4 regions of the Paenibacillus sp. DRB1-1 genome follow, and region 1 is predicted to be linked to each of the others. Evidence: riboswitches for the same ligand, from Rfam matches in the RefSeq annotation. Region 1 holds a riboswitch; each other region holds the start of a gene.
The links. Region 1 has a riboswitch for thiamine pyrophosphate ahead of tenA (thiaminase II). Riboswitches for the same ligand answer to the same signal wherever they lie in the genome.

Region 1 (8,059 bases):
GAGATCCAATATTCTTTGAAACATCAACAGAAAAAGCGAGAGTGGGAGGAGTCTGAACAGAGGCTGAGTCGCCCGATGTTTGTGTACATTACCTATGCTGATTTACTGTGTGCGAGTGTCTGTGAAGCGCAAGGCGATTATCAGCAAGCACTACAATTTACAAATGCCTACGCAGATTTAGGTTGGGTGATCGAGACAGACCAGGAAACCCAACACTGGGTCAACTTGTTCAAGCATTGGGCAGAAGGTAATACTTTTGTAAATAGGCTCCTATCTGGAGATACCAATGTGCTTCCTCATTATGTTGAATATATTGCATCCACATCAATCACTACCGAGAATGAAAAGCTATCCAAGTTGCTGAACGTTATGATTGCTGCTAACCGATATGCAATAGATATCAATGATGTCCTTTCACGTTTTGAAGTGGAGATTAATTCTTTTGCTCTGCTATCACAATCTGCTGATATGTACACCCAACAAGTGATGCCAGATTATTTTGCATGGTTTGGTTACGAACTGGCTTATTACTATTTAAGACGGGGAATGTACAATGATGGCTTTAAACACTTAATATATGCATTGGTAAAAGCCCACATACTAAATAATGAGACTTATTTTATAAACTGTACGGGGCTTTTTGCACATTTCCAAGCACACGCGCTTCCCGAAACAAGGGAAGAGTATTTCAAACTATTAGAAAAGGTGTGGTTAGACAATGTTGAAAAAAATGATTCTGCTGATCATCGCTGCTAGCTTCTTGTTTATTTTAGCAATGCCTGTTCAGTCGCATAACCAAAATCAAAGAATAACGCCTCACGTACAAATTGGAGGTGCTTAAACGGCTAGAAACAAAGACAACTCTCACCGACTAGTTCAAGTTTGGGGAGTTCAGCGGCTATTAGAGATCAAACAACATAAGGTAAATCTCTAAGTCAGATTTGATTGGTATGCTCTATATTCATTGGATCTTTTTATGCAAAGGGCCTCTGTTCCACTTAATTAGTGGAAACGGAGGCTTTTTTATTTGGATTTAGGGGCATCTTTGTTTATGCAAACTTTTGGGATGTTCTTTTTTTGTTAGGCGCATTATTTGAAAATCCAAAAAACGTCTTTTTGTCATAAAATATGACATATAGGAGGGATCATGCTGATGAACCAAGGTGTGACTTTACTTTGTGTCGAACGAGCTAGGAAGAAACTGTACCAGGTCCAGAAAAAGTATGGATTTTTAACACATCCCAAAGTAATAGAACAATCTAAAAAGCTGGATGATCTGTTGAATCTTTATCAAACATGTAGATCGGATCATTGAGAAATGAGACCATATTTTTCTTTAATTCCTTGACCGCACCTCTAACCTGTTCTGACTGTGTCACGGCTGAAATCACCGCCACACCATCTGCACCTGCACGTGCGACTTCCTCAATACGGTCCACTGTAATACCTCCGATCCCAACAATCGGCACATCAATTCCCGCTTTACGCATCTCATATAAAATTGCCGGTCCCTGTACGGCATGGGCATCATCCTTCGAGATGGTGGGATAGATTGGCCCGACACCGAGATAATCCGCACCTTGCAGGATGGCTCGACGTGCTTCCTCAATAGTATGGGCGGAGACGCCGAGAATTCGATTTCCGATTCGCTCGCGGACGGATTCGGCGGATTCATCGTCTTGACCGATGTGAACACCGTCGGCGTCGATTTCAAGAGCCAGCTCCACGTCGTCATTGATGATGAAGGGGACACCAGCGTGGCGGCACAGTTTCTGTAGCTGGCGCGCAAGTTCGAACATAGGAACGCCCGTTAACGCGCCGTGGCCCTTTTCTCGAAACTGGACCATGGTTGCGCCGCCAGCCACAGCCTCTTGCACGACCCAACTTGGTTCAGCGAGGCAGTTCACGCTTCCAAGCACCAGGTACATCTGTAGCTGGCGGCGCACCACCTCTGGCAATATTCTGCTGCTCATCGGAGTACCTCCTGACGACGGCGGTAGGCCCAATGATTGGTTGGGCCATGTCCCTGTCCAAGGTGTAAAGTATCCTCAATCGCCGCCTGGATGAAGGCTCTACCATTCGAGATAGCTTCCAGTACAGACATTCCTTTCCCTAATTCAGCAGTTATCGCTGCCGAGAAGGTACATCCTGTTCCGTGTGTATGGACAGTCCGTACCCGCTTGCCGCTCAGCTCTGTAAAGGCGGTTCCGTCAAAGAGCAGGTCAACAATCTGTCCGCTGCTCTCGCTCTCGTCAGCGTGGCCGCCCTTGATCACAACGAATTTTGGTCCCATACTGCTAATATGTCTCGCAGCCTCGCGGCGATCCTCCATTGTACGGATGCTGATCCCTGTCAGGGCTTCCGCCTCCGGGATATTCGGTGTAACGACTAGGGCCAAGGGAAACAGGTCGTCCTTCAAAGCCTGCACCGCTTCCAACTGCAGCAGTTCAGCACCTCCCTTGGCAATCATCACGGGATCGACGACGACCTTTTTCCAGCCGAACTTTCGGATCTGCTTGCTCACAAGACGGATGATACCCGCATTAAACAGCATGCCAGTCTTTAGGGCATCCACTCCAAGGTCTAATCCTACAGCTTCGATCTGTTCCGCTGTTGCTTCCTGTGGCAGCGGATATACGCCGTGAACCCCTAAGGTATTCTGTACGGTAATGGCCGTAATAGCCGACATGCCGTACACGCCAAGTTCTTGAAAGGTTTTGAGATCGGCTTGAATTCCGGCCCCGCCGCCACTGTCCGAACCGGCAATCGTCAGTGCTCTGGGTACACGAACGTCTGTCATCGCGCACCACCTGCTGTGGTTGTTCCTGCTTCACGGACAGTGACCTGCCCCTCCAGCGAACCTGTATGTAGTTTGGCGAGCTCGTCGAGAAAGGCAATCTGGAAGCTGCCGGGCCCCAGCTCTGCGGTACGTGCTGCGGCTCGGGAAGCTGCTGCACCGTAAAATGCCAAGCCTGCTGTACCTGCGAGCAGCAGGTTGGGTTCAACAGCTGCAAAAGCACCTAACACAGAGGTCAGCAGGCAGCCTGCTCCGGTTACCTTCGTGAGCAGCGCGTCTCCGCCGCTAATCATTCGTGCTTCGGCCCCATCGGTGATGACGTCCTCTTTTCCAGTGATGACAACCATTGAATTGAGCGTTTGAGCAGCCCGAATTGCCAGATCGACATTGCCGCTGTCAGCACTGTCACCAGCATCTACGCCTTTAATCTCACGCGCTTCTCCAACAAGATGCGCGACTTCGGCTGCATTGCCCCGCACCAATGAGATTTTGACTTCTCTCAGGATTCGCAGTGCCGACTCAGTTCTAAGGCTCGTTGCTCCCGCACCGACCGGATCTAGCAGGACCGGAACACCGTGTGCATTCGCCGATTGTCCAGCAATGATCATGGCATCCACCAGTTCGCGGTGCAGCGTACCGATGTTTAACACGACGGCTCCCGCTATTTTTGCCATATCTGCTACTTCCTCGGGTGCATAGGCCATCACTGGGGAGGCGCCCAATGCATACAGGCCGTTGGCCGTAAAGTTAGTGACTACCACATTGGTCATATTGTGAACGAGGGGTTTGCTGTTTTGTACCTTCGTCAGGAGAGCTGAATAACTTTTTTCCCATGTACTCATAATGATTATCCTCTCTATAGTTGGTGGTTCAACATGGCATTAACCGTACTTCACGCATCGAATCGCCAGGATGACTATTCTAAGACCGCTCCCTGCATCTGGACCGGCCATTCTTCCTGGTTATAAGCCATGTCCCAGAACTTATATTCCAGCTGGCAACTCAGTACAAAATGCTCAATCATCCGCTCTCGCTCAGCAGCCGTTGTGCCTTCTGCCCAAGCATCTACACGTTCTCGGAACTTGAGTGTTGTATCATCAAGCTGGTCTCCATAGAAGCCCATCCATTCATAGAACGGATGAGACTCATCCGGCTTTACTTCATCCAGCAGCCTGCGGCCAATCTCGGCATACGTCCACATACATGGCAGCAGCACAGCCAAGATCTCGCCCAAACTGCCCTCATGCGCGATCGTCAGCATGTGACGGATATAGTGATGGGCCGACGGAGCGAGTGGATATCCCTGCAACTCTTCATAGGTCACCCCTGCGATAGCACAGAAATTTTGATGCGGATGAACCTCGCTGTGGAGAATAAAAGAGATTTGTTCATTAAATACTGCCATGTCCTCCCGATTCGTGCATTTGGAGATTGCGATGCCGTATATCCGCATGTAGGCGTTCAAATATTCAAAGTCCTGTTTTACATAGTGAATCAGCTGTCCCCTTGTCAAACTTCCTTCAGCAATACCTCTCACAAAGGGATGCTCAAAAATCGCTTGAAAAATGCCGTCCGCCTGCCGACGGAGTTCTTGTGTAAAACTCAATTTCCCCACCTCCATTAATTGAAGAGCAAGAAGTCCTGTAAGGATACAATTCCGAAACAACGCTAAAAAGCCGCCCCGGAAAAATGGAGCGGCTTCAACATAGGCCCAATACGCAAAAAACGCTTGAAACCTTATATACGAAGGCTCCACTTTCCTACGCTAGTACGAACTAGATCAGGTTCAAAGGGTCCAAGATACATTCTTGTCTCAGCCATATTGGCTCCCCTAGTGGACTTCTATTCTTTTGACTATTACTGTACATACGTTCATACGCTATGTCAAACATAGTGTGCAAAATATTAAATTTCCTCTAGTTAGGTGTTTTGGGCTTAGTGAGGGTGATGAATTACACTTTCCACGGCTTTGACCTTGGCATATTCCGGTTTCCACATTGCATCTCGTATAGCTTGTTCCACATCTGAAATGTGCGCCTGAGCTACCTGATCCTGAATCGCGGCATTTGCAACCGCAACCGCAACAGCGTACGAAACTTCGCGTAATTTTCGGATATGAGGGAGTAGCGCACCGCCAGGCGTATTCGAATCTACACCATTGGCAACAGCAACTGCTGCGGCTGTAAACATCGCAGGGGTAATCCTTTTGGCTTTAACCACAATCGCACCTAGACCCAGTCCCGGAAAAACAAAGGCATTGTTCGCCTGTCCAATCTCAAAATTTGTATCGTTATAGGTGACGGGCTCAAAAGGACTTCCGGTTGCGATCAGTGCTCTGCCATCTGTCCACCGGATCAAATCCTCGGGTACTGCTTCTGCAAGGTTTGTAGGATTGGACATGGGCATAATGATCGGGCGTTCTACATGCTTCGCCATCTCCTTGATGATTTCTTCAGAAAAGGCACCTGCTACACCGGAAGTTCCAATCAATATCGTAGGCTTCACCTGACGGATGACCTCCAGTAGCGGTATTTTGCCGTCACCCGACCGGGTCCATGAGCTGACTTCATCCTTTTTGCGCACATACGGTTTCTGATACTCCAATACGTCTTCCATATCTTCCGTTAACAGCCCGCGATAATCAAAGGCCCAAAAGGACTTGAATGAATCATCTGCGGAAAGGCCATCCTCGATCATAGCGCCCCGAATTTGGTCAGCGTTACCGATCCCTGCAGCCCCTGGGCCGAAAACAAGTATTTTTTGTTCACGCAGCGGAGTCTTGGTGACACCCACCGCCGAAAGAATCGCAGCCAGGGTCACCGCTCCTGTACCTTGTATATCATCGTTGAAGGTGAGAATGCTTTGACCGTATTTTCCTATAATATGGCGCGCATTTACGCTACCCACATCTTCCCAATGTAAAAGCACCTTCGGGAATTGCGCTAACGTTTTGCTGATAAAGGTATCAATAAACTGGTTATAGGCTTCTCCGCGAACCCGTTTATGGCGGTTTCCGATGTACAGTGGATCATTCAGCAGCTTTTCATTATTCGTGCCCACATCCAGTACAATTGGCAGCACCCGCCCGGGATGAATGCCTGCCGCAGCCGTATACACTGCAAGCTTGCCAATCGCAATGTTAATCCCCCCGACGCCCCAGTCACCAATCCCCAAAATACTTTCGGAATCTGTCACGACGATCAGATCCACATCCTCGCCGCTTAATCCAGAGTTATAGAATGCTTGTCCGATGCCATTCGGGTTATCTATTGACAAATATACGCCTCCAGGGCGGTTGTACTCGTGACTATACTCTTGAATCGCGGTTCCTACGGTCGGCGTGTAGACTACGGGCAGCATTTCACTCAAATGATCGGTTAGCAGCCGGTAGTAGAGTACGACATTTCGATTGTGAAGGTCGTTGAGAGAAGCATTTTTACGCAGCATGGTGGGTTGTGCGAGAAACTGCTGATATGCCCGTACGCTCTGTTTCTCCAATGAAAGGACGGTTGGAGGAAGGATTCCTTCCAAACCCAGATCTTTGCGTTCTTCTTCTGTAAAAGCGACACCTTTGTTCAAAAGAGGATTTGCCAACACATCCTTTCCCCGTAATGGAGTAGATAATGACCCATCGCGATTGACATAAAATGCTTCCATAGAAAGACCTTCCTTCTCTTCATTTTCATAACGAAAGGATTTCACAAAATTCGATTCCAGTCGCTCCGAAGTGCAAGATATAGACGAACTAAACCATTTCGATCTATATCTTGTTCATTGAAAGTCGCTTATCGGATTTTTGCAAAATCCTCAAGATGACATGTTGTCCATAGTATGGACGTGCAAATCTGTTTTATTCTTCTATTTATCTATGACAAAATAACCATATATATTTCCTTTTGTTGATCTAAAAGAACTAATTTTCGATATAGATGTGCTACCTAATTCTGATGGTTTTGGTTCTAATGTATCAGGTCTAAATACTCTGTTTTTATTAAATATGAAAATCAGTTTTTCTTCTCTTATATCCTTATATATCATGGAGTGTCAGCTATTTTGTTAAGGAAATATGAAGTATTTGGACATTAATTTAACTCCTATAAGCAAACATTCTTAATTCTTTTTCAACAAAATAGAACTATTCGGAGGAAAAGGAGAGGTTTGTGTGCAGGGACCTATAGCCATTTTTAGCGATAACGACAGGGCTATTGATTATCCCAATGTGATTTGTTTTTACCAATATATACAGTGCGAGGACACGGAGGCAGCTTCAGTCTACGAGAACGCATGTTGTTGCCTGATTGATTATAGGGAGCCGGGGCAGGCGGTACAGAAAGCCAATCAGATCCGTAGCCAATTTCCGCAAATGCCATTGTTACTGGTGACGGATGTAACAATTCCGTTCAGTGATCAGCATATGGTGCAAATCACCGGAGTAGGCCGTTTGCGCCTGCTATTTTGGCAAGCCAATGACACCGAAGAAATGCTTTCGGAAATACAAAGCTTGCTCTATCCCGAGTATTCGACCAAAAGCCAACATATTGCATTTATCTTGTCTGTATATAACGAAGAGCAACGTTTTGTTCATGTCAAAACCTTTGCTGAACGACTGCAGGCCTTTATCCGCAGCCATATTATTGAAGGTTCGATTTATCTCATTGATGATGGCAGCCACGATGGTACCAATGCCTTGATTAAAGCGCTGGAGGCAGCAACGGACTTGTCCGTAAACCGGATTAATCAGAATCTTAGCCCGCTGCTTCAAACAAGGGAATTGGGACGCAATACACGTAAGGCAGGGACGTATCTGGAAGGGATGCGGACCATTGGTGCGGATTACTACGTATTTGTGGACGCGGACGATTCCTTTTTTATTGAGGATATTGCCAGAATGATTAATGTTGTTCAGCAGGGCTATTATGATGTCGTGATTGGAACCAAGGATATGACCGCCGAGAATCGATCTTTATTGCGATCTGTTGTCAGCTTTGGTAAACGGGTCATTTCACGTCCTTTTTTACCAACAGGTGTGGTGGATTCGCAGACTGGGCTTAAAGTGATGAGTTCGGTTGCAGTGAAACGGATGTTTCCGCATTTAAAGGAACAGCTCGGACTGGCGCTGGATCTAGAGATGATGTTTATTGCCAAGCGACTCCAGCTTCGTGTGCTGCAATTACCCGTCAAATGTATTGACCGCGATGGATCGCACATCCATGTCTGGAAGGATTCTATTCGTTTTTTACGCTCCATCATTGATATTTGGCG
Region 2 (8,059 bases), 2.2 Mb from region 1:
AAAATGGCCAAACAGATGGGTTACAACTTGAATGGGAAACAAATGCAAAAAGCCCAGCAGATGATGAAGAACCAACAGTTCTCCAAAAATCAGCCTGGTCCGCGTAAAAATCAGGGCCGTCGGAAATAATGAGCAACGAGAGCACGGATGCCGCATGAGGTTGCTGCATAGAGGAGGATTACTGTGGCTGGCGTAAAAGATTATATTAACCGCAAAGCTGCGGATAACCGGGATAAAATCGAGTACCATGTGGAGCAGATTTTACAACTGATCGGTGAGGACCCCAAGCGTGAAGGGTTGTTGGAAACACCGGCACGCGTTGCGCGCATGTATGAGGAAATATTTGCGGGTTATGAGGTTGATCCCCGGGATGCGTTGGGTGTGACATTTGACGAGAATCACGAGGAGCTTGTGATCGTGAAGGACATCGTCTATTACAGCCAGTGTGAGCACCATATGGCTCCTTTCTTCGGAAAAGTGCATATCGGCTATGTACCCAGCGGCAAAATTGTAGGACTGAGCAAGCTTGCACGTCTGGTAGAGGCAGTGACCCGCCGATTGCAGGTACAGGAGCGTATTACATCACAGATCGCTGATATTTTAAATGAAGCGGTCTCCGCTCACGGGGTTATGGTGGTCGTGGAAGGCGAGCACTTGTGCATGTGTGCAAGAGGTGTCAAAAAGCCTGGTAGCAAAACGGTAACGTCTGCAGTACGCGGTACGTTTCGTGATGATGCAGCGCAGCGCGCAGAGTTTTTGTCGCTGCTCAAGGATTGATCGAACATCGCAAGACGTTTATGTGATGAACAAAAAAAGGGTGGTTTACGCATAGGCGTAGCCACCTTTTTTTGTTAACATCAGAAATAGAGACGACGGGATAGCTACCTTAAAATTACGATTTGCCTATGGATAACAGTTATTTTTAAGATAGGGGATAACGTATGGAGAATGTACATAGATCAACAGAAAAAACAACAGCTTTGCCTGAGTTGCAGTGGTTTGAAACGCCACTCGCGGCCACTCAGGAGGATGTTTTGTCTCCGCTGGCTTGGGAGGAGTTGGCCTGTCGGCAAGTAGGGAAAGGAGCTACACCCATTTTGCATCTATGGCGGCATCCGTCAGCGCTTGTGATCGGTCACCGGGACCGAAGGCTTCCCTACGCCCCACAGGCGATGGAGCGAGTGCGCAACGCGGGAACCTCGGTATGCGTACGCCCCTCGGGTGGAGCAGCCGTCATGCTGGACAGGGGGGTACTGAACCTGTCCTTGATCCTGCCGAATCCACAGCGGGCCATCAGCCTGCATGAAGATTTTCGGCTCATGGCAGCGCTAATTGCCGATGCGCTGGTTCCGTGGTCTGGCGAGGCGCAGACCGGAGAAATCCCCGGGTCCTTCTGTCCCGGGGATTACGATGTCAGCGTCCGGGGCCGCAAGTTTTGCGGCATTGCACAGCGGCGCCAAGCCAAGGCGTATATCATCACAGCCTTCGTGATGATTGAGGGCAGCGGTGCAGAGCGTGCAGAGGCGGTGCAGCAGTTCTATACAGAGGCAGCCGGGGACACGTTGGCAGGCGTGCAGCAGCAGGATTACCCTCGGGTGAATCCAGCAACGATGGGTAGCCTGGCAGAGCTGGCTGGCGTGCCGTCTGTTGAGGCGTACACGTCATCTCTGCGCCGTGTCGTTGAGAGCCGGACAGCCATTTTACCTGCCGATGGCTGGCTGGTACACCCGGAAGGATTGACCGAACAAATGGCAGCGCTCAGAGAGAGATACGATTTGCAGGTGTAATTTTTATTTAGCTTAGAAGCCTATTAGTGCGTGTTCAAAAAGTCGGCTTTTCAGGATCGAGAAGGTTGGATGAAGCCAGGGACTGAGTAGCGGAGCGTAGACAGATCTACGTGAGCAACGGAAGGTCTGGCTGAATTCAAGATTCGACGTCGAATCCGCTTCTTGATTAGCTTCGTTATGGAAAGACGACTTTTTGAACAACCTCTAGAAGGGTTGCCATCTCAGTTTGGAGGCTTGGGTATAGCGCGCCTCCACCTCTGGCCAGTTAACGACATGCCACCAATCCTCAATGTATTTGTTGCGCTCGTTTTGATGCTTTAAGTAATATGCATGTTCCCATACATCTATCGCCAGCAGCGGAATGGACTCCCATTGAGTCAGATTCTGGTGCTTTTCGGCCTGCAAAATTTCAAGCCGTCCCGCGCGTGGACTCCATACCAGGATAGCCCAGCCGCCACCCTCGACCTTTTCGGCTGCCGAGCTGAATTGCTTTTTGAATGCATCGTAGCTGCCAAAATCCTTTTTAATCTGTTCAGCCAGCGGTCCGCTTGGGTTTCCACCGCCTTGAGGACTCATGATCGTCCAAAAAAGAGTATGCAGATAATGGCCTGCGCCGTTGAATGCCAGTTCACGTTCCCAATGTTTTACGAGGTCAAAATCACCTGTTTTTCGGGCTTCTTCCAGCTTCTTTTCCGCTTTATTCAGGTCATTCACATAGCTCAAATGATGCTTATCATGGTGAATACGCATCGTTTTCTCATCAATATACGGTTCAAGCGCATTATAGGGGTAAGGGAGCGGCGGTAGCCGATGTCCCCCAATAGGAACCGACCGGCCGATTGAGGTCTTTTCCGTTGCCGAAGGTTGCGCTTGGCTGGACTTGACGCCTTTAGTCGTCCATGCGCCTTCTCCCCTTATGCCTGCCTGCCGTTCTCGAAACGCTTCCTCTGGGTAATTCTCACCCTCTTCCGCTACATGATACAACCTAGCAGCCCTTGCGATGGAGCCGGGTTCTTGAAAGGGGGTTGTCGAGATCAGGAAATATTGGCTTTCATGTGCCGCGTGTAATACAACTCCGGCGGATTTTGGCTGCTGACGCAATGCATGACTGTGCTCGCTCAGCAGACCGAGCTGTCGTACATACTCCTGTGACTGACGGTTTGCGGTTTGCAGCAAATCGTCCAGTCGACGATTTAGTTCTTGGGAGTCAGGCTGAGTGTTTAAGGCTGACTCTGTCAATGGTATCTTTACAGATGATGTTGCGTCTAATCCCCTTGACTGTTTTGAATGTTCAGTGAATTCGTGTGTATGTGCTTGTGGAGCAGCCGACATCTGTTTCCATTCCTGATGCCACGCCTGATCTGCCGGATCGAGTGCGCTCCGTTGCTCTTCTAGCAACTCTATGGCGGTGCGTTCCGTCTGTTCGAATACAGTCCGCCAATCATCCAGCAGCCGTACATAAGCAGGCTCCAGTCCCTCGGTAGCGGATTTAATTACTTCCACATGCCAACTTTCCTGCTGCTTCCAATGCCGAATTTCCTCCAGCACACGTAAGGGCAGGAAAGACCCATAAGTACTCAGCATCGTTTTTTACCTCCCGTATCCTACTATGGCTATCCGGCGGATCTGGCAGATCTGCCCTGGATGCATACGTACCCAGTATATTCGCTGTCTCATCAGGAATATGTCTATGAACTCCCTTAATCCGGTCACATCTGTTACGTAGAACAATGAATAACCATGGAAAACGAAAAAGAAGCCCAGCTACGGCACGGGTTAAGTGTCATAGGCAGGCTTCTTCCAGGCGAAGAATAGAATACAGTTCTTCGAAGAATTTACTTCGTAGTCGTTTGTTTGTGGGCATCAGCGACGGTTTTCTTATCCTCCAGCTCCTGTACACTGCTTAGAAACGTCGATACCCGTCGCAAATATTCACGAGGGTGCTCTCTGAAGATAAGCTCATGTATCCCGTTTTTAACAATCCATACACTGGAAAGCGGATTAGTTTGATTGGCAGCGAGCTTTTCCGCAATAGGATAAGGAGCTTTTTCATCCTGTGTACCATGCACAAACATGATCGGGAACGGATAGTTTTCCTTTTTAACCTCCTGATATGGAATCTGATGCAAGCTGGTGCCGTTCAAAACTGGAAACAGCAACTCCAGAATTTCCAAAGACGGATGTCTTGGCAGATTAATTTGATTGTGAATGTTATGGTACAGCGTATCCGGTTCCAGCAGGAAGGTGCTGTCCAAAATCATTGCGTCCACATCCTTGGTTTGCAAGCCCGCCTGAAGAGCGGTTCCTGCCCCCATAGAGAAGCCCCATACGATAATCTCCGACGAGCCGCGTTGCTTCGCAAGCTGAATTGCCCCGAGAAGTTGCTGGGATTCCGCTTTGCCTCCGGTCGCGACTGCTTTGCTGTTTTGTGACGCGAATCCATAATCGAACATGACTACATTAAAGTTCAAACTGTGGGCATAATGCGCCAGATCATACATGGGAATCCAGCTTTCTTCGCGGTTAGCTCCATAACCATGGCTGAAAATAATCGTTTTCCGCGATTGATCCGCTGGGATATACCAGCCTTGTACCATGCGGCTACCATCCTTGGCAGGGAAGCTGACTTCCTCATAAGGCATGCTTTTGGCCTGCATCGGATTAGAGTACAGCGGTGCAACGGTGGGATTCGTAAGTACCCATGCGATGTAAGCATGCAAGGCAATAAAACAAAACAACAGAAAAAAGACGACCGACAGCAGCAGAGCAATCACAACGTGCTTGAACCGCAGCAGACGGGGATTAAAGAGTGGGGTGGACGGCTCCTGAACAGCGGTCTGTAGCTGAGAGTTGCGCTGGGATGTCGAAATCATGTAAGAGCCTCCTTATATAAAATTGATCTTCGTTTCATAGAATATAGGTATAATTCCACTTGAAAATGATAGTGTAGATCCGTATAGATACCTATTATCGTATGATGGGGATTATCCAAAGTCAACGCCTGAACCGGAAAAGTAAAAATGATGCAAAGAATTGTCGATGTTTGTTCTCGTTCTGTAATATGGTTGTCACAAAAACATCGGTTTACAGTAGCCGCGACTATTCTATATAATTTATGTAACCATGTTTCATAGTGTGAAACGAATATGGATACAAGAGGAGCGGTTCACGATGGAAGACCGTAAATTAACCGTTCGCGCTGTAGAGCGTGCACTTGATATACTGCTGTGTTTTACCGCAGATTCGGATCTTGGCCTGACGGAGATTGCCTCCAAAATTGGTCTACATAAAAGCACGGTTCATCGGCTGCTGACTACGTTGGAGGATCGGGGCTTTGTCGTTAGGAATGCCGAAACGGAAAAATATCGACTTGGCTTCCGCATTTGGGAGCTATCCACGCATTTGTCCCAAAGTGACGAGCCGGCGGTGTTGTTACAGCCTGCAATGGAAGGATTACGTGACCGTTTGGGCGAGACGGTCAGCTTGTACTTACGGGACGGCAGCATGCGTATTCGCATACAAGCCGTGCAGAGCAATCAGGCGATTCGCAGGGTCGCGCCTGTAGGTGCGCGTATGCCGCTTGCTGTAGGGGCCTCTAGCAAGGTGCTGGCAGCCTTTATGCCGCCGCAGGAGCTGGAAGCTCTGCTAAGCGGGGATGAATGGCCGCCCTCGGTAGACCCGGAGGTCTATAAAGCCCAGCTACAGGATATCCGCGAGAAGGGCTATGCGACCAGCTATGAAGAACGGGAGCCAGGGGCTGCTGCTGTGGCTGCGCCAATTGTAAACCGGAAGGGACAGGTCACTGCGGCTTTATCTGTATCCGGTCCGGTCAGTCGGCTTGCACCCGAGACGCTACATGACTTTGCTCCGATTTTGATTGAAGCGGCGAAGGAAATGGGGCTTATGCTTCCGTAACAAGAATGAACACAGTTGAAGCAAGCAGAGTGATTTGATGGGGAGCGTCTCCTTGGTAAAGGGAACCTAGAAGGGTTGCCAAAGCCATAAATTTAAAGTAGTCTGGTAAGGATGGCGGGATATCTGTTATAGCCGCCTCATGTGAATAGAAGTATCACAGTTACTGGGGGAGCCTGTAATGCCGGGCTGAGATGGAATCGTGCAAGATTCCGGACCCTTTGCACCTGATCTGGATCATACCAGCGTAGGGAAGTAATCGGCCAATGAAATGTATACGCGGCTGCTGTCTACGGTGACGCATTGGAATAGGATTATTCCACATGCGTACTGTCTGGATAGCTGCCTCGTTAGATTAGCCGGTTCCCTAGGGAACCGGCTTTTTTGCATAGATCAGCGCCTCCCTGGGAATGGTTCCGGATCGGTGTGACATTTCATCGAAACGGGAGGAATGGACAATGAAGCCGACAGAAGCAGAAGGAACAAAAGGAACAGAATTGAAATCAAACGAAGTAAGATTGGTAGGAACAAAAGAAGTTGAGGTAGAGAAGACAAACGGGGAGCAAGCCAATGGGGTAACGCCCTTTCCAGGAAGCCGTAAGGTATATATTCAAGGCTCACGGCCGGACATTGCCGTGCCAGAGCGCGAAATTGCTCTTCATCCTACACATACGCCGCAGGGCACGGAGCATCATGAGCCATTGCGTGTATATGATACAAGCGGTCCCTTGACTGACGAAGCCTATCAGGTCGATATCCGTCAGGGCCTGCCTCCATTACGGCGAGCTTGGGCACTGGAACGGGGCGATGTGGAGGCTTACGAGGGACGCGCTGTACAGCCGGAGGATAATGGACTGAAACCTGGCTCCAAACGGGAGACAGTGGAATTTCCCGGCGTGACCAACCGTCCGCTTCGTGCTTCGCAAGGTCGTACAGTGACACAAATGCATTATGCGCGGCAAGGGATCATTACGCCCGAAATGGAATTTGCGGCGATCCGCGAAGGGGTGGAGCCTGAGTTTGTACGGCAGGAGTTGGCGGCTGGACGAGCCATTTTGCCTTCGAATATCAATCACCCGGAAAGTGAGCCGATGATCATTGGGCGTCATTTTCACGTGAAGATCAATGCGAACATTGGCAATTCTGCGGTTACCTCCTCCATCGAGGAGGAAGTGGAGAAAATGACCTGGGCTGTGCGTTGGGGCTCGGATACAGTTATGGACCTGTCCACAGGCCGTAATATCCATACAACACGTGAATGGATCATTCGGAATTCTCCTGTACCAATTGGGACTGTGCCGCTGTATCAGGCACTTGAAAAGGTGAATGGCGAAGCAGAAGCGCTGACGTGGGAGCTGTATCGCGATACGCTGATTGAGCAGGCGGAGCAGGGAGTGGACTATTTTACAATTCATGCGGGTGTATTGCTGCGGTATATACCGATGACGGCGAATAGAATGACGGGAATTGTATCCCGTGGCGGGTCGATCATGGCAGCCTGGTGCCTTGCGCACCATCAGGAGAATTTTTTGTATACACATTTTGAAGAAATCTGCGAAATTATGAAAGCCTATGATGTGGCCTTTTCTCTCGGGGATGGTCTACGTCCAGGTAGTATCTATGATGCGAATGATGAAGCACAGTTTGCAGAGCTGGAAACGTTGGGCGAGCTAACGCAAATCGCATGGAAGCATGATGTTCAGGTCATGATTGAAGGGCCAGGACATGTCCCTATGCATAAAATCAAAGAGAATGTGGATTTACAAATGGAGATTTGTAAGGAAGCTCCCTTCTATACCTTGGGACCGCTCACGACGGATATTGCCCCCGGATATGATCATATTACTTCAGCCATCGGGGCGGCGATGATCGGTTGGTTCGGGACGTCCATGCTGTGCTATGTTACGCCTAAGGAGCATTTGGGTCTGCCCAATAAGGATGATGTCCGCGAGGGTGTCATTACCTACAAAATTGCGGCACATGCTGCCGATCTGGCGAAGGGTCATCCACGGGCGCAGCAGCGGGATGATGCTTTGTCCAAGGCACGCTTTGAGTTCCGCTGGCGGGATCAGTTCAATCTGTCGCTTGATCCCGAGCGGGCCTTGTCCTACCATGATGAAACACTACCGGCAGAGGGCGCCAAGGAAGCACATTTTTGCTCGATGTGTGGTCCCAAATTTTGTAGTATGCGTATCACGCAGGACATTCGCGCCTATGCAGCGGATAAGGGGCTGAACACTCAAGAAGCAGTAGCTGCCGGGATGCGTGAGAAGGCAGAGCAGTATCGGGATGGAGGTCAGTAAAACGAACGTGTGAGTTTAGGAACACATGAATTAAAAAAAGCCGTGGTTCTCTACAGT
Region 3 (8,059 bases), 1.8 Mb from region 1:
TGATCGTAGCTATGGTTGGAGATGGTATTAACGATGCGCCTGCACTGGCTACTGCTAATATTGGGATGGCGATGGGCACGGGAACGGATGTGGCCATGGAGGCGGCGGATATTACCCTCATGCGCGGCAACCTGAACAGCATTCCTGATGCGATCGAAATGAGCCGCCGGACCATGACAAACATACGGCAAAATCTGTTTTGGGCGCTCGGTTATAACGTGATCGGTATTCCGATTGCCGCTTTGGGCTTCCTCGCCCCATGGTTGGCGGGAGCAGCCATGGCATTTAGCTCTGTTTCGGTTGTGCTGAATGCACTGCGTCTCCAACGGGTGAAGCTGTGAATGTATGGATGTATTAGCAGGATAGCGTGCTGTCGGACATCTGTTGCGAGATAAAGTTATTATCAGAGTATAGAGCAAGTACGCACAATTGGTTTTCTGCGTGCTTGCTTTTTGTTGCGTTTGTTTTTTTAAACCATTCAACTTTCATCACGTCAGGTTGCTTATCATTCGCGAAAGTTCCATAATATTTGTAGGAGTGCCATGCAAGCATGCAAGAACTTCTTCGTATACTCACAGCTTGAAGTAGATAAAGAGCTTATATTATGGATTAGGAGTGAAGCAGTCATGAATGATACGATTTCCTTGTTGATGAACCACCGGTCTGTGCGAAAATTCAAGTCAGACCCCATTACCGACGAGCAGCTCGCAGCTATTGTGGCAGCTGGCCAAATGGCATCCTCGTCCAGCAATGTGCAGGCATATACCGTTATTGCCGTTACCGAGCCTTCTTTAAAGACAAAACTGGCCGAGTTGGCAGGAGGGCAGGCTTACGTTGAGCAATGCCCTGCGTTTCTGGTATGGTGCGCAGACCTGTATCGTTTGAAGCAGGTCACGCTCCACCATCAGCCAGGTCAGCCTTCCTATGAAGGTTCCGTCGAAAATTATACGGTTGCGACCATTGATGCCGCGTTAGCTGCACAAAATGCAGCGGTAGCCGCTGAATCACTGGGCCTGGGCATCGTCTACATCGGCGGTATTCGTACTAAAATAGCAGAGGTATCTGAGTTGTTAGGGTTGCCAGAGCTGGTGTATCCAGTGTTCGGTATGTGTATTGGTGTACCGGATCAGGAAACGGGCTTGCGTCCACGTCTTCCACTGTCCGGTGTTATGCATATGAACGGTTACGATAAAAACCAGACGATGAAAGCTGTAGAGGTATACGATCACACATCTGCGGAATATTTGAAGGAACGTACAGGCGGTCAACGTTCTACGCCATGGTCTGAGCAAATGGCTGCGAGACTGACCGAGCCAGCACGCTTGCAGTTGAAGCCATTTTTGGAACATAAGGGTTTCTTGAAGCAATAAAAGCTGAGAAGTGACAAAAAACTCTGCAAAATAAAAGAACCTCCTTATTTACGCATGATGAAGTCCCGCGTAAATAAGGAGGTTCTTTGCTGGTATGCCTTTATCAATCAGATAGTGAGTAAAAGCGTCTCGTGTTTTCATAAAATAATTGACGGACGGCAGATTCATCTTGATGGGTCAGCTTGCTGTACGCACGAATGACGTCGGCAGTCATCCGGGGATGTGTCTCTTGTCCAGTAAAAGGTCCCTCGAACGGCCAGGGACCATCTGTCTCTGCCATGATCTGATCAGACGGATACTGTCTTGCCAAACTGCAGATATCTTCTTCGTACAGGAGATCCGGTGTGAAGGAGACATAATAGCCGTTCCGGGCCATACGTTCGGTCGTGGCGGCAGAGCCCTTGAACCAGTGAAAATGCGCCTGTGTGATGCCATGACGTTCCAAAAGGTCACAGGCGATGTCTGCGTCCTCATAAACGGCGTGCAGGACAATGGGTTTGTTATGCTTGCTTGCAAACTGGATAAAGCGCTCTAGTAGCACTATGTAGGGAGCGAGGTCAAAAGGTGAACCGCTCTGTGAGGCTTCCAGCCGATTGTAATAGGGCAAGCCGACTTCACCCACGGCGACCATTTGCTGTACATGTTCGCCCATCCAGTCGAACAAGAGGTTAAGCTCAGCTTGCGGTGGGAGAGCCTGTTCGGGATGAAAGCCAAAGGCTGGTCGTACCAGCCCGGGGTAACGCTTGGCTAACTGCAGATTGGCTCGGCTGGAGCCCAGATGCATCGACACGGCTATCACGGCTTGGACGCTGCTATTGGCAAGTGAAGCGAGCAGTAATTCCTGTTGTTCGGGCGGGTAGCTGTCTAAATGAATATGCGCGTCGATCAATGGAGCGGTTGCGGAAGCGTTCAATTTCAATGCAGAGAGCCTATTTAGATTATTCATAATGATTTACCCCGTCGTCTGAGGTAGTTTTACGGACACTTTCAGTGGTGTCCATGTCGCCGTCCAGTTTATGTTTTTCCTCGCGCATCCAGCTGGTCATGGTCCGCTTCCATTCAATAAAGAGCGGATCGAGGGTGATTTCTTCCCTACGCGGGCGGGGAAAAGGAACATCTACGACATGCACCACTGAAGCGGGTCGCGCCGACAGCACATAGATGCGGTCGGAGAGCAGCAACGCTTCTTCAATGCTGTGGGTAATAAACAGCACAGAACGGCGGTTCTTTTCCCACATCCGTAATAACCATTGCTGCATGTCTGCACGTGTCAGCGCATCGAGTGCGCTGAACGGCTCATCCAGCAGCATTAATTCCTGCGGGCTGAGCAGTGCGCGAAGAAAGGCTGCGCGCTGTTGCATTCCACCAGACAGCGTATGTGGATACGCCTTGGCGAATTTACCAAGTCCAACCTGTTCGAGCCATTGCAAGGCTTCTTTGCGACGCTCGCGTTCACTGGCGTACTGAGGGGGTACTGCTTTATTTTTACGTGGAGAATTTTCCTGCCCGAGCAGTACGTTGTTCAGCGTGGTACGCCACGGGAAAAGGGCGGGCTGCTGCGGCATATAGCTGATATGCCCACGTTCACCAGTCATGTCCCGTCCGTGCATACGGATACGTCCCTGCTGGGGTTTGAGTAGCCCACCGATGATATGAAACAGCGTGCTTTTGCCGCTGCCTGACGGACCGATGAGGGAAACGAATTCTCCCGGCTTGACTGTGAGGGATACATCCTGTAGTACGGGCAGTAAGCTTCGCTTTTCGCGGAAGGCAAGGCTGATCCCGTCCAATTCCAAAGCAGGAGGAGCAGTTGAAGGACTCTGTTGTTCCCCGGCTCGTTGTTCATTAGCCGCGTTGTGTGATGATAATTCAGTCGGATGCAGACTCATACGCGCCACGTCCTTTCTTTGCTGTATGTAATTCAAGGAGGAAGCTACTCTTGATCGGGTTTCCAGCGAACCAGCCATTTCTCCAGTAGTAAAATAACCACAAACATGAGTAAGCTGAGTGCAACAATAATGCCGATGGCGGCAAAAATGAGGTCCGTGCGATAGGCTGATTTTTGCAGCAGCATATAATATCCAATTCCTTCACTAGCTCCGATCCATTCCGCAATGATCGCACCCATCACACTATAGGTAGCAGCAATTTTAACGCCAGAAAAGACTTGCGGCAGGGAATGTGGCAGCTCCAGCTTCATAAAAATAGCCATGCGGCTTGCACCCGACATCCGCATATAGTTCATCATCGTACGGTCTGTTCGAGTCAGCCCGTCCATGGCCGCTACAGCCACGGGAAAAAAGCATACTAGGGTAATGACCATCAGCTTGGGCAGCACGCCAAAACCAAACCACACCATGAGCAGCGGCCCTAGAGCGATGATCGGAATGTTTTGACTCAGAATAAGCAGCGGATACAGGGCGGATTTGAGAAAAGGAATTGTATGAAGAACGATGGCGATCAACAGTCCCGTTGCTGTCCCTATAGCGAATCCCGCAAGTGTCAGACGAATCGTAGCCCATGTATGGGCACCAAGCAGCGCCGTTTGTGCCATGCCCTCTTGTACGATGAGGGATGGAGCAGGCAGCAGCCAGGATTCAACATGCAAATAGGAAACCGCCCCCTGCCAGGCCGCTAAAAAGAAGAGGACCGCCACAAGGGGCGGCCATACGCTTTTCCACCAGGATGCGTTCTTGCCTTTCGGATTCATGGGCGATATTTCTCGGTCAGCTTGTTCATGCTGATGCCTTGTGGGTTATGTGCGATTTTGATCTGTGAAATGACGCTGGGACTGCCCGCTTCCGTCAAAGCCTCGTGCATTTCTTTGACCACTTTCAGCAACTCGTCGAGCTCGCCCTCCATGGTCGTATCCAATGGATTCACTTGATGTTTGACGCCGGAGCGCTGAATGACCTCAATCGCCTTATCTACATACGGGTAAGAGTCCTCATTATTAGGAGTTTTAGGGATTACTTGAATACTGAGCAGTGTGTTAGCCATGCAAATTCACCTGTCCTTTATTTGGAGTGTTATTAAAAAAATATGGTGGTTTAAGGCGGGGAGACCGCTTCGCGTTTCATTTGATCTTACGATCGCTGTTGCCGTGGGATTCTTTGAATAAATTTTAAAAGGTAAGAATCCAACGGCAAAGGCGAACGCTGCGCTTTTCCAGATTCAAATGAACCGCTCCGCTGCCAACCGCCTTAAAAGCACCCTGTTTTTAAAGCTGGTTTGTGTGGCATTTTTAACACACAAGCGCACCTACTTAGCGCTTAGATAATATGAAAAACTAAAGAATAAACCAAGTGGAACGAGAACGAAGTGGGCGGAATGGTGCTGTACAAGCGTTAGCGTTCGCCTTTGTACCCAGATTTCAACCTCTGGATATTCATAAAAGAATTCTGGGTACAACAGCGATGGGAGGCAGCATCCGACTGCGTAGTGGCGCTTCGTTCACTTCTCTAGTTCGGTCTTATTTTGCGTTTTAACAAATGATCAGCGCTTGGGCAAGAAGTCATTTGTGAAGGCTTTATCGACTTCCAAAGGCTTGCTGAGCAGCTTGCGTTCGTACATCCAGTCCGAATAGTTTTGCCATACCTCTGCTTTTTGCACGCCCCATTGCGCGGCATCGTCCTGATAACGCGGGCTTAGCCATTTTTGGCTGGCGAGCACCAGTTTTTTATCCAGCTCTGGTACAGCTTTGCTTAAGATGTCCGCAGCTTCTTCTGGATGGGCGATAGTGTATTCATAGCCTTGTGCGGTAGCGTCCATGAATGCTTTGACTAGCTCTGGATCATTTTCTATCGTCTGTTCGTTGCTTACAATTACAGGCGTATAGTAATCAAGGCTTTTGGAATAATCTTTTACATACAGCATATCCAATGGCTCACCTCGAAGCTGGGCTTCGATTCCGGTCCATGCATAGAAAATCCAAGCAAAGTCAATATCCCGCTTCACGGCTGTAAAATAGTCTGCATTGCCCATGTTGATGATCTTCACTTTGCTCACATCGCCTTTGTCTGAATCCATGATGGATTTCATGACCGCTTCTTCTACGGGAGAGCCCCAACCGCCGTATTTTTTACCTTCAAAATCTTTCGGGCTCTTAATTCCGCGATCTACTGGGGCTGCGAAGCCTGAGGTATTATGCTGAATCACTGCAGCGATGGATACAAGCGGCACACCTTGCGTACGAGCTTGTGTGACGCCTTCTTGGTAGCTAATACCAAAAGGAGCAGCATTAGAAGCAACCATTTGATCGGCTCCGCCTGAACCAGGTTGAACAATTTGGACATTCAAACCCGCTTTTTCGTAAAATCCTTTGTCCTTAGCGACATAGAGTCCCGTATGATTCGTATTGGGTGTCCAGTCGAGCACGACTTTAACATCTTTGAGCCCCTTTGCCGGAGTAGACGTTTGGGTGTCGGTAGCGGGAGCCGCTTCTTGGGATGTGGGGGCACTTCCACCGCAAGCGGTCAGGATCAGGGCCATGAGCCACAGACTGATCAGTCCCAGGCTTAACATTTTCATGCGCTTCATCGTTGTGTTCTCTCCTTTAATTACCCGTTATCCGTCCAATCAGACAGCTTAAGTTCCCCATTTTCTAAAAATAACATCTGCCGGACGCGATCTTTCCAACAACATAATCTTCAATAAAAAAAGCGCCCCGAGTTTCCGGGACGCTTGCGCTTGTATATACCAAAGTAAGGGATGGTCCTATGTAAAAAAGGCACATCTTGCTTAAGCATTCCTACGCTGGCATTACCCAGATCAGGTTGTAAGGGTCAGTGTCTTGGGACACACTCTCAGCCGGCCGATTCCAGCACCCCTGGCATTGTATGGTTTAATGGGTTCATTTATTCGGGTTTACTACGACGATTATATGCCTTGAATGCGGGTCTGTCCAGCATGAAGGGAGAGATGACGGTTCATTTGCCGAACGACAGGGTACACTTTTACTGTGAGCTTTGATCTGAAAATGAGCATGAATCAATCCGATTCGATCCGGTCATGTTATTTTTAGAACAGCTACGCAGGTAGGTTCAGATGGGCTGGTGCCCAATGGCGTGGCCGTAGAGAATTCTAATTCGTGAAAAGGAGTTGTTGTACTGTGGGTAAAACGGAAACATTGGATCGCAACCAACTGGAACAAGCCATTGTGAAGGCTTTGGATAACAACAAATTTTGCTCGTTAGGTACGGTAGAGGGTGGCAAACCAAAAGTACGCTATATGGCCCTTTTTAACGATGGAATGAACATTCATCTGGCGACAGATCGCAAAACGCATAAAGTGGATGAGCTAAAGGACAATCCGAATGCTTATCTGCTGCTGGGTTATGAAGTTGGTGGTACGAAGGAAGTCGTAGAAGTGGAGGCTACCGTCCAGATCACAGCTGATGAGGGGCTGCGCAAACAAGTGTGGAACGATTCCTTGAAGGAATGGTTTTCCGGACCGGATGATCCCGATTATGTCATTCTGGACGTGAATCCGACACGCATTGAGTATGTGGGTCAGCAAACTGAGCGCCAAGTGTGGAATAAATAATAAGAATATAAATCGACAAACCAGTGAATCTCCGAGTTTTTAAGGAGGTTTGCTGGTTTTTATTTTTTGAGAAAATTAATTATTTTTTCATAAATAATTTAAGTAAATGACTACTCTTTTGCCTGGCGTTGGATTAAAATAGAAATGGTGGGTTCAAGGCTTACATATATGTGCAAAAGTATGTATATGAGGCATACACCTTAATGAGGAGGGGTATATTTTGTTATTTCGTAAAAATTGGTTTAAAGGGTTTACAGCAGCAGTTGTAGCTTGTAGTATGCTGGTGTTTTCAGCCGCTCCATCCTGGGCAGCTAGCAATTCTCGCGATAGCGCTACAGTGAATTTGCGGATTATGGAAACAACGGATATTCATGCGTCCCTGATGAACTATGATTACTATTCGGACAAAGAAACCAACGAATATGGCCTGATTAGCACAGCCGGTTTGATCCAACAGGCGCGTAGTGAAACGAGAAACAGCATGCTGTTCGATAACGGTGATTTGTTACAGGGCAATCCATTAGGCGATTATATGGCCAGAAATAAAACCTTCGAGAAAGAAGGCGGTGTCCATCCGGTCTACAAGATGATGAACCTGATGGGCTATGATGCGGCGACAGTGGGCAACCACGAATTCAACTACGGCCTCGACTTTCTGGAGAAGTCGCTCAAGGGAGCCGATTTTCCTTACGTAAATGCGAATGTTTATGTTGATAAGGGGGGGCAAGCTACTAAAAATTATTTTACCCCTTATCGAATTCTTGATAAAACGGTAACCGACGAGAAGGGCCAAGAGCATATCCTTAGAGTGGGCGTAATCGGCTTGGTCACACCTCAAATTATGCAGTGGGATGAAGCCAATTTAAAGGATAAAGTCGTTACGAAGGATATTGTGGAAACGGCGAAAAAGTTTATTCCTCAAATGAAAACGGAAGGTGCCGACATTATTGTCGTTCTTGCGCATACAGGTTATGAGGATGTGCCACAAACGCCAATGATGGAGAATGCCGTTAAATATTTGAGCCAGGTGGACGGAATTAACGCTATTCTGTTTGGGCATGCTCATAAATCTTTCCCTGGCCCTGATTTTAAAGATATGAAGGGTGTAGATCTGGATAAGGGAACCATTAATGGCGTACCGGCC
Region 4 (8,059 bases), 1.4 Mb from region 1:
AGAGCATAATGCTAATGGAACTGCTACTCCTGAACAGCTATCCACAAATACTCGGCGTATCCTCCAAAAGCTGAAAGATTGGAATGATGAATACATCAAGTGGTGGGAAGTGCTGATTAGTTTGATTGTTGGGTATGTAGCCTATCAAATGCCTATGCTTTTATTATATTTGCAACGAAAAATGCGTCGGTTGGATATGAGGCATGAGGTGTATCAATTTCAAACGGTGATTTCCATTTTACGGGTTATGGAACGAATGTCTGTCGAGGAAATATTGGAGTGGCTGAACAGATTTTCAGTTATATTCAAAAGACCTCTGCAAAAATGTTTGCTTCATTATGAACACGGGCCAGAGGCAGCTCTCGACTTGCTAAAAGAAGAGGCACCTTTGCCGGAATTTCAACGTCTAGTGGACAAGCTCCATTTGTCTTTGGGTAAAATTACGATTCGAGAGGCCTTCGATGATTTGGAATCCCATATGTCCTACTATTTCGAACAAAGAAAACAGGAGTATGAAAAAATAATAGACAGCAAGGCTATCTGGGGAAGGATGATTGGTTTTGCCCCGATGTATGGTCTTATCTTTATATATTTAGTGATTCCGTTGATCGGTATGAGCTTTGTTCAAATGGATAAATATTATGAGCAAATACAAAAAATTCAGTAAAAAAGTTCTATTATGACTAATACAAAATAACAAGCTGAGGAGAGAAAAACAATGAATAACGCATCAACAGCTTTAAAGGTAGCCGCTGGGATATTTTTGACCATCGCTCTAATTACGATTGTAGTTATACTTTTTATTTCAGCCCAGGAGGCGACTAAAACGGCACAAAACAATTTTGCTGATATCCAGACCGAATTGTCTCAAGCCTCTTTTACGGTATATGACGGCACAACCATTAGCGGTTCCCAGGTGACCAATGCGCTGCGGAAGTTTCAGGGGAAGGACCAATTCGGCATTCAGATTAAAACCGGTAAAAATATGGCAGGCCAGTGGTACGGTAATGCTCTGAACATTAGCCCAGACAGTGAACAGTATGGCGCCGTGAATGGCGGCAGTGATAAGACTGGGAAAATCACGAATACTCTTAATGAGAAAGAGAATGAATACGTAAATCCAAGTGGCAAATTCAAGGCTGAAATCGTCAAGGACAAATCGAACGTTGTCCGTGGGTTGTTGTTTATCCAGTCCTAAGCACTACAGCAAAGATAATAATCATAAGGGGGATGAGAGTATGTCTGATCACGCTTCAAGCATGCTGCGACTTAGTGTGTCAGTTATTCTGTTCATAACCGCATGTGTAACGGCAGTAGACTTGTCCAGGCAGCTGGATGGTGCACTGGAATTAAGATCACAGCAGGAGGAGCATTCTGAAGGGCGAATAGCCCGTACTACTGGGGTGGGGTTGCCGGAACGGATAAAAGGAACTCAGGTAATGCAGGCAATTCGCATGAACTTACAGGAGGGGATTTCGATTCATGTCGACGGTTCAGATTACGATGCGTATTCTGAATCGTTTGAGCCTGATGTGTCGACCTTGGATGCTTCTTCTTTATATTCCATATACCCACAGCGTAATGGGAATGGTGACATAACATCTGTACGTTTTGAGAAATTGGGGGAAGAATGAAGTGGTTCAAACAATATCTAAGCTGTTGGGGGCGCTGATCGCTGTATTGCTTTTGTACATCGTACCCGCAGCTCAAGCTGCTGAACGGCAGGATGATATATCCGGGTTAAATACATATCATTCAACTGTACGTTTTGTTGATATGGTAAGAACCAAAGGTTACATTACACCGACGATGTATAACGATTTTATGCGTGATCTGGAATTGACAGGCAATACGTACGAAGTTGACTTGGAACATATGCACAAAAAGTATGTACCGGACTATGCAGATGCCGCGAAGCCAGACAGTTTTCTGGGCAATTATGAAACTGTATATGATGGGTACTATAATCCGCAAATCTTGCCTGTACTGTTTCCTGACAATCAGCAGCCAAAATCAGATCAGACACGTCGGTATACCTTGATGGCCGGGGATTATTTTACGGTCCGGTTACATAATACGAATCGGACTCCTGCGGACTTGTACAAATCATGGCTTCTCGGTGGGGCAGATAGCGGCAAGCCGGCAGTTAAAGCTTCTTACGGGGGCATGGTTCTGAATGAAGATTACTGATTTTGCAGTCATATTTATACTTTTGTTTTTGCCCTTTGGTGTAGTTAGTGACTTACGGGTGCAAGATCAGCGTGAAGTGCAGCAGCTAGAAATGAAATATACGTCGGCTCTCCGTACCGCAGTTCAGGATGCAGGGGTTGTGCTCTCACAGAATGAACGTCAGGAACGCGAGGCCGGATACGGATCGGATAAGTTTTTTCGTGTAGATAAAGAAGCAGCGCTGCACACGTTCCTGCACACCCTTTTTCTTAATGTAGACATTGATGGGGATATAGTAGCACAACGTGCATTATTGGATTACATACCAGTCATTGTAATTCTGGATTATGACGGTTTTTATGCGTTCACTTCAGAAGCCTATACAGACGAGCATGGACAAGCTGCTATTGGCCACAAATGGAGCGAAAAAAAGCCATATGCCTATGTTGATTCAGTAGGCAACAGTGTGGGGTTCACCTTGGATAATTATGTGCACGCATACGATGCGCGGAATCACAGGTGGGTGGAGGGCTTTCAAAAGGAACTTCAGGATCAGACCCCTATATCTTTACTGAATAATTCAGAAACTTTTGAGCAAATACGTCGTTCCACCATTGTTCACAGCGTTCAAGAGGATCTAGCGCGAATTATTAATGTCCATAACGAAAAAGCAGCACGTAACGGCATAACTTACTCGTTCACGCTACCGCTCATTCCGCAAGAGGAGTGGTACAACACGGTAGATGATGTGGGTCTGATCGCGTTTATCCAAGGCATTCCGGTCGGAGACAGGTATTACAATAACTATGGATTTGGTGGTGGGAGAGTCGTCAGAAAGCAAGACATTATCGGTGGCATAGAACCAGATACTGGAATGAAATATTTTTATAGAGATTCATGTCCAGCTCCCTTTAAAGCGAGTGAACGTTTTACGGATGAAAAATCTGCAGCAGCTGCGGGTTACTTTGAGTACAAATGCTATAATGGCTTAAAATAATCACCCTCATGGGTGGTTTTTCTTTTTTTAGGCAGATCCATACCAAAAACCTTAAAATTCGCTGTTTTCAATATTCCGATATGGTTGCAGAATGTGCTACAATATAGCTTTGAAAGAAACGAAATGCATATGAAATAAGAACAGTCGGCAACGCCGATGACAATAAGGAGCCAAAAACAGCTTATGAGTTTATTGACTGTAGAAAATGTATCTCACAACTTTGGGGACCGCGCATTATTTAAAAATGTTTCCTTTCGATTGCTTGCGGGGGAACGTGTAGGTTTGGTAGGAGCTAACGGTGTCGGTAAATCGACACTCATGAACATTCTCACTGGAAAATTGCTTAAGGATGAAGGTAAAGTGGAATGGACTCCACGTGTACGTTACGGCTATCTGGATCAGCATACCAAGCTGACACCAGGCAAAACGGTACGTGATGTTTTGAAAGACGCTTTTCTTCCTTTGTTGGAATTGGAAAAGGAAATGATGCAGATTACTGACAAAATGGGGGATGCTTCTCCCGAAGAGTTGGAAGTGCTGCTGGAACAGATGGGTGAAATTCAGGAGCAACTGGATATGGGGGATTTTTACCTCATTGATGTGAAGGTTGAAGAAATGGCGAATGGACTGGGACTCTCGGCCATAGGACTGGATCGGGATGTATCTGCACTTAGCGGCGGGCAACGGACAAAGGTGCTTCTTGCTAAGTTGCTGTTGGAAAAGCCAAATGTCCTGCTGCTGGATGAGCCTACCAACTATTTGGATGTCGAGCATATCGAATGGCTTACGCGCTATTTGAAGGATTATCCCTATGCTTTTATTCTTATTTCACATGATACTGAGTTTATGAATCAGGTCGTTAATGTTATTTACCATCTTGAATTTGCCAAGATGACCCGTTATTCAGCTAACTATGAAAAGTTTCTTGAGATGGCAGATCTGAACAAGGCTCAGCATATTGATGCTTATGAGAAGCAACAGGACTTTATTAAGAAACAGGAAGATTTTATTCAGCGTAATAAGGCGCGTGCATCTACATCAGGCCGAGCAAAGAGCCGTGAAAAGCAGCTTGATCGGATCGAACGTATTGATAAGCCTGAAGAAGCTGCGAAGCCAACCTTTCAATTCAAAGAAGCACGTGCGAGCGGAAAGACGGTATTTGAGGGTATTGATTTTGAGATTGGTTATACGCATGCCCTTTTGCCTAAAATGTCCATGACGATTGAACGTGGTGAAAAGATTGCAATTGTCGGCTACAACGGTGTTGGTAAATCGACATTGCTCAAAACCATTCTGGGAAAAATTCCACCAATCAGTGGAAAAACCTATCAAGGTGATTTTTTGCAGCCCGCTTATTTTGAGCAGGAAGTAAAGGCGGAGAAAATTACACCGATTGACGATGTGTGGAATGAATTCCCGCATTTGAACCAGCATGAAGTACGAGCGCATTTGGCGCGTTGCGGTTTAAAGAATGAGCATATCACGCGTCCGCTATCTGCGCTCAGTGGTGGAGAACAGGCTAAAGTCCGTCTTTGCAAACTGTTAATGCGTGAAAGCAACTGGGTACTGTTCGATGAGCCTACCAACCACTTGGATGTTAAAGCTAAGGATGAGCTGAAACGTGCCTTGAAGGAATACAAAGGGACCGTTTTGCTTGTGTCTCACGAACCGGACTTTTACGAGGATTGGGTAACCAAAACGTGGAATGTGGAAGAGTGGTCAAGTAAAGTTAACTAAAATCAGCTAAATCCAATTCTGCATATTTCACACGAAGTGGGGTTTGCAGAATTAGGAAAATATGCTAAGCTATCTTTAGCTTATACAATAAAATAGTCACACTAGGGGAGCCGCCCATGCGGCTGAGACGGAATAAATGGATTTCGGACCCTTTGCACCTGATCTGGGTTATGCCAGCGTAGGGAAGTGAGCGCCGTACAAACAAGGCAACACCATCTTTATTTTGTTTGTGCGTGGGACGATACACGTATACGGATATCATTGTCCGTTCGATTATTGGACGTTCGTTAAACCACTTCCTTGGGGAAGTGGTTTTTTTACGTTTCGTTCATTTTAAGTTGTTCGAGCTTCCGTAGACGATTCACATATAATCCCCTTTCATTACTGCTGGTAGACGTGGCTGGCTAAGCTTAGATCCTTTAGTCCAATGTGAGGTGAAGACAAAATCGAATTACACGCAATTTCGATGGAAAAGGGCACTTTTGCACAAGCCGCCCAAGTGGCTGCAGTGATTTGTCCGTATGTTCATTATGTACACGCACGTTTAAAACAGAATGGTGCCTCTGCATTGCTTTCTTTGACCCGCAGCATGGTGGAGCAGGAAGTTCCTTTGCAGCAAATTGTAGTAAATGATCGTGTGGATGTAGCCTTACTTACTTTGGTTGGAGCCGTCCAGCTACCAGCTAATGGATTACCTGTAGCGGATGTGAAAAGCCTTCTTCCAAAGGGTACACGCTGTGGAGTATCTGTGCATTCCTTGGAGGAGGCGCAGACTGCCGAGCGGGCAGGAGCGGACTATGTACTTTATGGTCACGTATATGAGACCCATTGTAAGCCCGGTATTGTACCGCGGGGTTTAGCTCAGCTTGAACATATTTGCAGGCTGTCGAACATTCCGGTGATCGCGCTGGGCGGCATACAACCGCACCATATCCCGGAGCTTTATAGGGCCGGAGCAAGCGGTATTGCGGTGATGTCTGGTATATGGGAGGCTGAGTCGCCTGTTGCAGCTGCGATGGAATACAGGCGAATGGCAGATCTTGTAGTTCACAGCCTGTAGCGAAAAAACGAGAGTAGAGGCAAGCTGAAAGCAGAATGGTTTATGGAGAGGAGACACGGGACCAATGCCAAAGATACACACAGAGGCAAGAGCGATAGGACACGCTGAATGCTTGGTCATAGGTGGAGGTGTCATCGGCAGTTCCATTGCTTATCATGTGGCCAAGGAGGGAAGAAGTACGATCATGCTGGAACGATTGATCCCGGGTGAGGGAGCCTCAGGAGCAGCGGTTGGAATGCTGGCAGCGGAAAGTGAAGAGTTCATCGACTCTGAGCTGGCACGATTTGCTCGCATAAGTCGAGACGCATTCCCTGAACTTGTCTGTGATCTGGAGCGTTTGTCGGGTATTTCGGTGGAATTCCGTACAGAAGGATTTGTGACCCCTTTCCGTACGGAAACTGAAGGCCAAAAACGCTGGAAAGCAGCTAAAAGGCGAGAGGATAATTGTCCTATCTGGTGGGATGCGAGGGAATTGGCCCGACGAATTCCAGGTTTGGATGAACAAGCGATCGGGGCAATATATTGTTCAAAGGAGACACAAGTGGCTCCTGTCCAGCTTTGTCGTGCTTATGCAGGTGCTGCTGCGGTGCTGGGGGCAACGGTACGGTCTGGTACGCAGGCAGAGCAACTGGTCATGCAGGATGGTCGAGTTTGCGGTGTTCGAACAGATAGTGGCTTTTTTTCGTGCGATCAGGTCATTATTGCTGGAGGCTTGGATAGCATGAAATTGCTAGCGCAAGTTGGGTTTGAATATCCACTTTATCCGGTCAAGGGAGAAGCGGTAGCGGTCTCCTTGAAGGATCACCCGTTAGAATACACCATTTATGCTGATGATATTTACCTTGTGCCTAAACAGAATAACGAGCTTTGGATTGGGGCAACGAGCCTTCCGCATCAATATGACGAAGAAGTGACCGTAGGAGGCTTAGAGGGGTTGCTGACACGTGCCTCTGCTTGGCTGCCGCGCGTCCGTGAAGCTTCTTTCATACGCACTTGGGCGGGCTTACGTCCGCAGGCCGCATCAGGTCATCCTTTTATAGGCACTGTTCCTGGGGTCGAGGGTGTATATGCTGCCGTCGGGCATTATCGCAACGGTGTCCTGCTGAGCGATGCTACTGGGCGTGCGATAACAGCTATGCTTAACGGAGCAGGTGCGGCTGAACTTGGAATAAGTAGATTTTCTTCTGAGCTCCTCAAGGAGGAAAGCTTATGAAGCTGACGATTAACGGCCAGAGCCTGAGCTTTTCTAATCGGATCACTCATGTGGATCAATTGCTACATGAGCTTGATGTAAAGGTGAAAACCGTAGTGGTAGAGCTGAATCGGCGTATATTGACCCGTGAAGATCATGATGAAGCGGTACTGAAGGATGGAGATTGCCTAGAGATTGTACATTTTGTGGGAGGCGGTTGATCATGTTAACCATTGGAAAAGCATCTTTTACCTCAAGGTTGTTGTTGGGAACAGGAAAATTCTCTGATCTGGATATCCAATCCCAAGCCGTAGAGGCTGCTGAGACGGAAATATTGACGTTTGCTGTGCGGAGATTGAACTTGGAGGAACGGGATAAGCAGCATTTTCTCGATATGCTGGATTTGAGCCGGTATACACTTCTTCCCAACACAGCAGGGGCTACAACAGCAGAGGAGGCGATTCGTATTGCCCAATTGGCAAAAGCCTCCGGCTTGTGCGATATGATTAAGGTGGAAGTCATTGGGGATAGCAAGACACTGCTGCCTGACCCTTTCGAAACGTTGAAAGCTAGTGAAAAGCTGTTAGAAGAAGGCTTTATCGTGCTGCCCTACATATCGGACGATGTGATTCTAGCAAAGAGGCTACAAGAGCTTGGAGTACACGCCGTTATGCCTGGAGCTTCACCGATTGGTACAGGACATGGTTTGCTCAATCCGTTTTCATTAGAGCTAATTATTGAACAGGCGGAGGTTCCGGTTATTGTCGATGCGGGTATTCGCTCACCCGGTGACGCGGCAATGGCGATGCAGTTGGGGGCAGATGCTGTTTTGTTGAACACAGCCGTATCAGGAGCGAAGGACCCAGTAAAAATGGCTGAGGCCATGAAACTGGCTGTTCGTGCT

Region 2: it holds a riboswitch for thiamine pyrophosphate, as region 1 does, so the genes downstream of both, thiC (phosphomethylpyrimidine synthase ThiC) here and tenA (thiaminase II) in region 1, are expected to answer to the same signal.
Region 3: it holds a riboswitch for thiamine pyrophosphate, as region 1 does, so the genes downstream of both, ACQW03_RS08985 (ABC transporter substrate-binding protein) here and tenA (thiaminase II) in region 1, are expected to answer to the same signal.
Region 4: it holds a riboswitch for thiamine pyrophosphate, as region 1 does, so the genes downstream of both, ACQW03_RS23760 (thiamine phosphate synthase) here and tenA (thiaminase II) in region 1, are expected to answer to the same signal.

The regions. Positions count from the first base shown of each region.
Region 1 is NZ_JBODQH010000001.1:3,866,790-3,874,848, forward strand. It holds gene ACQW03_RS17230 (helix-turn-helix domain-containing protein) at 1-756, shown strand, start outside; gene ACQW03_RS17235 (aspartyl-phosphate phosphatase Spo0E family protein) at 1,148-1,315, shown strand; gene thiE (thiamine phosphate synthase) at 1,260-1,973, opposite strand; gene thiD (bifunctional hydroxymethylpyrimidine kinase/phosphomethylpyrimidine kinase) at 1,970-2,800, opposite strand; gene thiM (hydroxyethylthiazole kinase) at 2,797-3,639, opposite strand; gene tenA (thiaminase II) at 3,714-4,403, opposite strand; TPP riboswitch at 4,538-4,640, opposite strand; gene ACQW03_RS17260 (NAD-dependent malic enzyme) at 4,733-6,454, opposite strand; gene ACQW03_RS17265 (glycosyltransferase) at 6,960-8,059, shown strand, end outside.
Region 2 is NZ_JBODQH010000001.1:1,703,721-1,711,779, reverse strand. It holds gene ACQW03_RS07515 (YneF family protein) at 1-129, shown strand, start outside; gene folE (GTP cyclohydrolase I FolE) at 184-777, shown strand; gene ACQW03_RS07505 (lipoate--protein ligase family protein) at 942-1,787, shown strand; gene ACQW03_RS07500 (Fe-Mn family superoxide dismutase) at 1,992-3,371, opposite strand; gene ACQW03_RS07495 (alpha/beta hydrolase) at 3,623-4,660, opposite strand; gene ACQW03_RS07490 (IclR family transcriptional regulator) at 4,959-5,702, shown strand; TPP riboswitch at 5,858-5,970, shown strand; gene thiC (phosphomethylpyrimidine synthase ThiC) at 6,158-8,002, shown strand.
Region 3 is NZ_JBODQH010000001.1:2,036,343-2,044,401, reverse strand. It holds gene ACQW03_RS09020 (heavy metal translocating P-type ATPase) at 1-341, shown strand, start outside; gene nfsA (oxygen-insensitive NADPH nitroreductase) at 627-1,370, shown strand; gene ACQW03_RS09010 (TatD family hydrolase) at 1,474-2,316, opposite strand; gene ACQW03_RS09005 (ABC transporter ATP-binding protein) at 2,309-3,259, opposite strand; gene ACQW03_RS09000 (ABC transporter permease) at 3,304-4,080, opposite strand; gene ACQW03_RS08995 (MTH1187 family thiamine-binding protein) at 4,077-4,370, opposite strand; gene ACQW03_RS08990 (hypothetical protein) at 4,676-4,858, shown strand; gene ACQW03_RS08985 (ABC transporter substrate-binding protein) at 4,866-5,909, opposite strand; TPP riboswitch at 6,101-6,210, opposite strand; gene ACQW03_RS08980 (pyridoxamine 5'-phosphate oxidase family protein) at 6,481-6,915, shown strand; gene ACQW03_RS08975 (bifunctional 2',3'-cyclic-nucleotide 2'-phosphodiesterase/3'-nucleotidase) at 7,136-8,059, shown strand, end outside.
Region 4 is NZ_JBODQH010000001.1:5,273,627-5,281,685, forward strand. It holds gene ACQW03_RS23730 (hypothetical protein) at 1-667, shown strand, start outside; gene ACQW03_RS23735 (hypothetical protein) at 719-1,198, shown strand; gene ACQW03_RS23740 (hypothetical protein) at 1,239-1,634, shown strand; gene ACQW03_RS23745 (hypothetical protein) at 1,636-2,190, shown strand; gene ACQW03_RS23750 (hypothetical protein) at 2,177-3,166, shown strand; gene ACQW03_RS23755 (ABC-F family ATP-binding cassette domain-containing protein) at 3,350-4,903, shown strand; TPP riboswitch at 4,997-5,105, shown strand; gene ACQW03_RS23760 (thiamine phosphate synthase) at 5,370-5,963, shown strand; gene thiO (glycine oxidase ThiO) at 6,028-7,176, shown strand; gene thiS (sulfur carrier protein ThiS) at 7,173-7,376, shown strand; gene ACQW03_RS23775 (thiazole synthase) at 7,379-8,059, shown strand, end outside.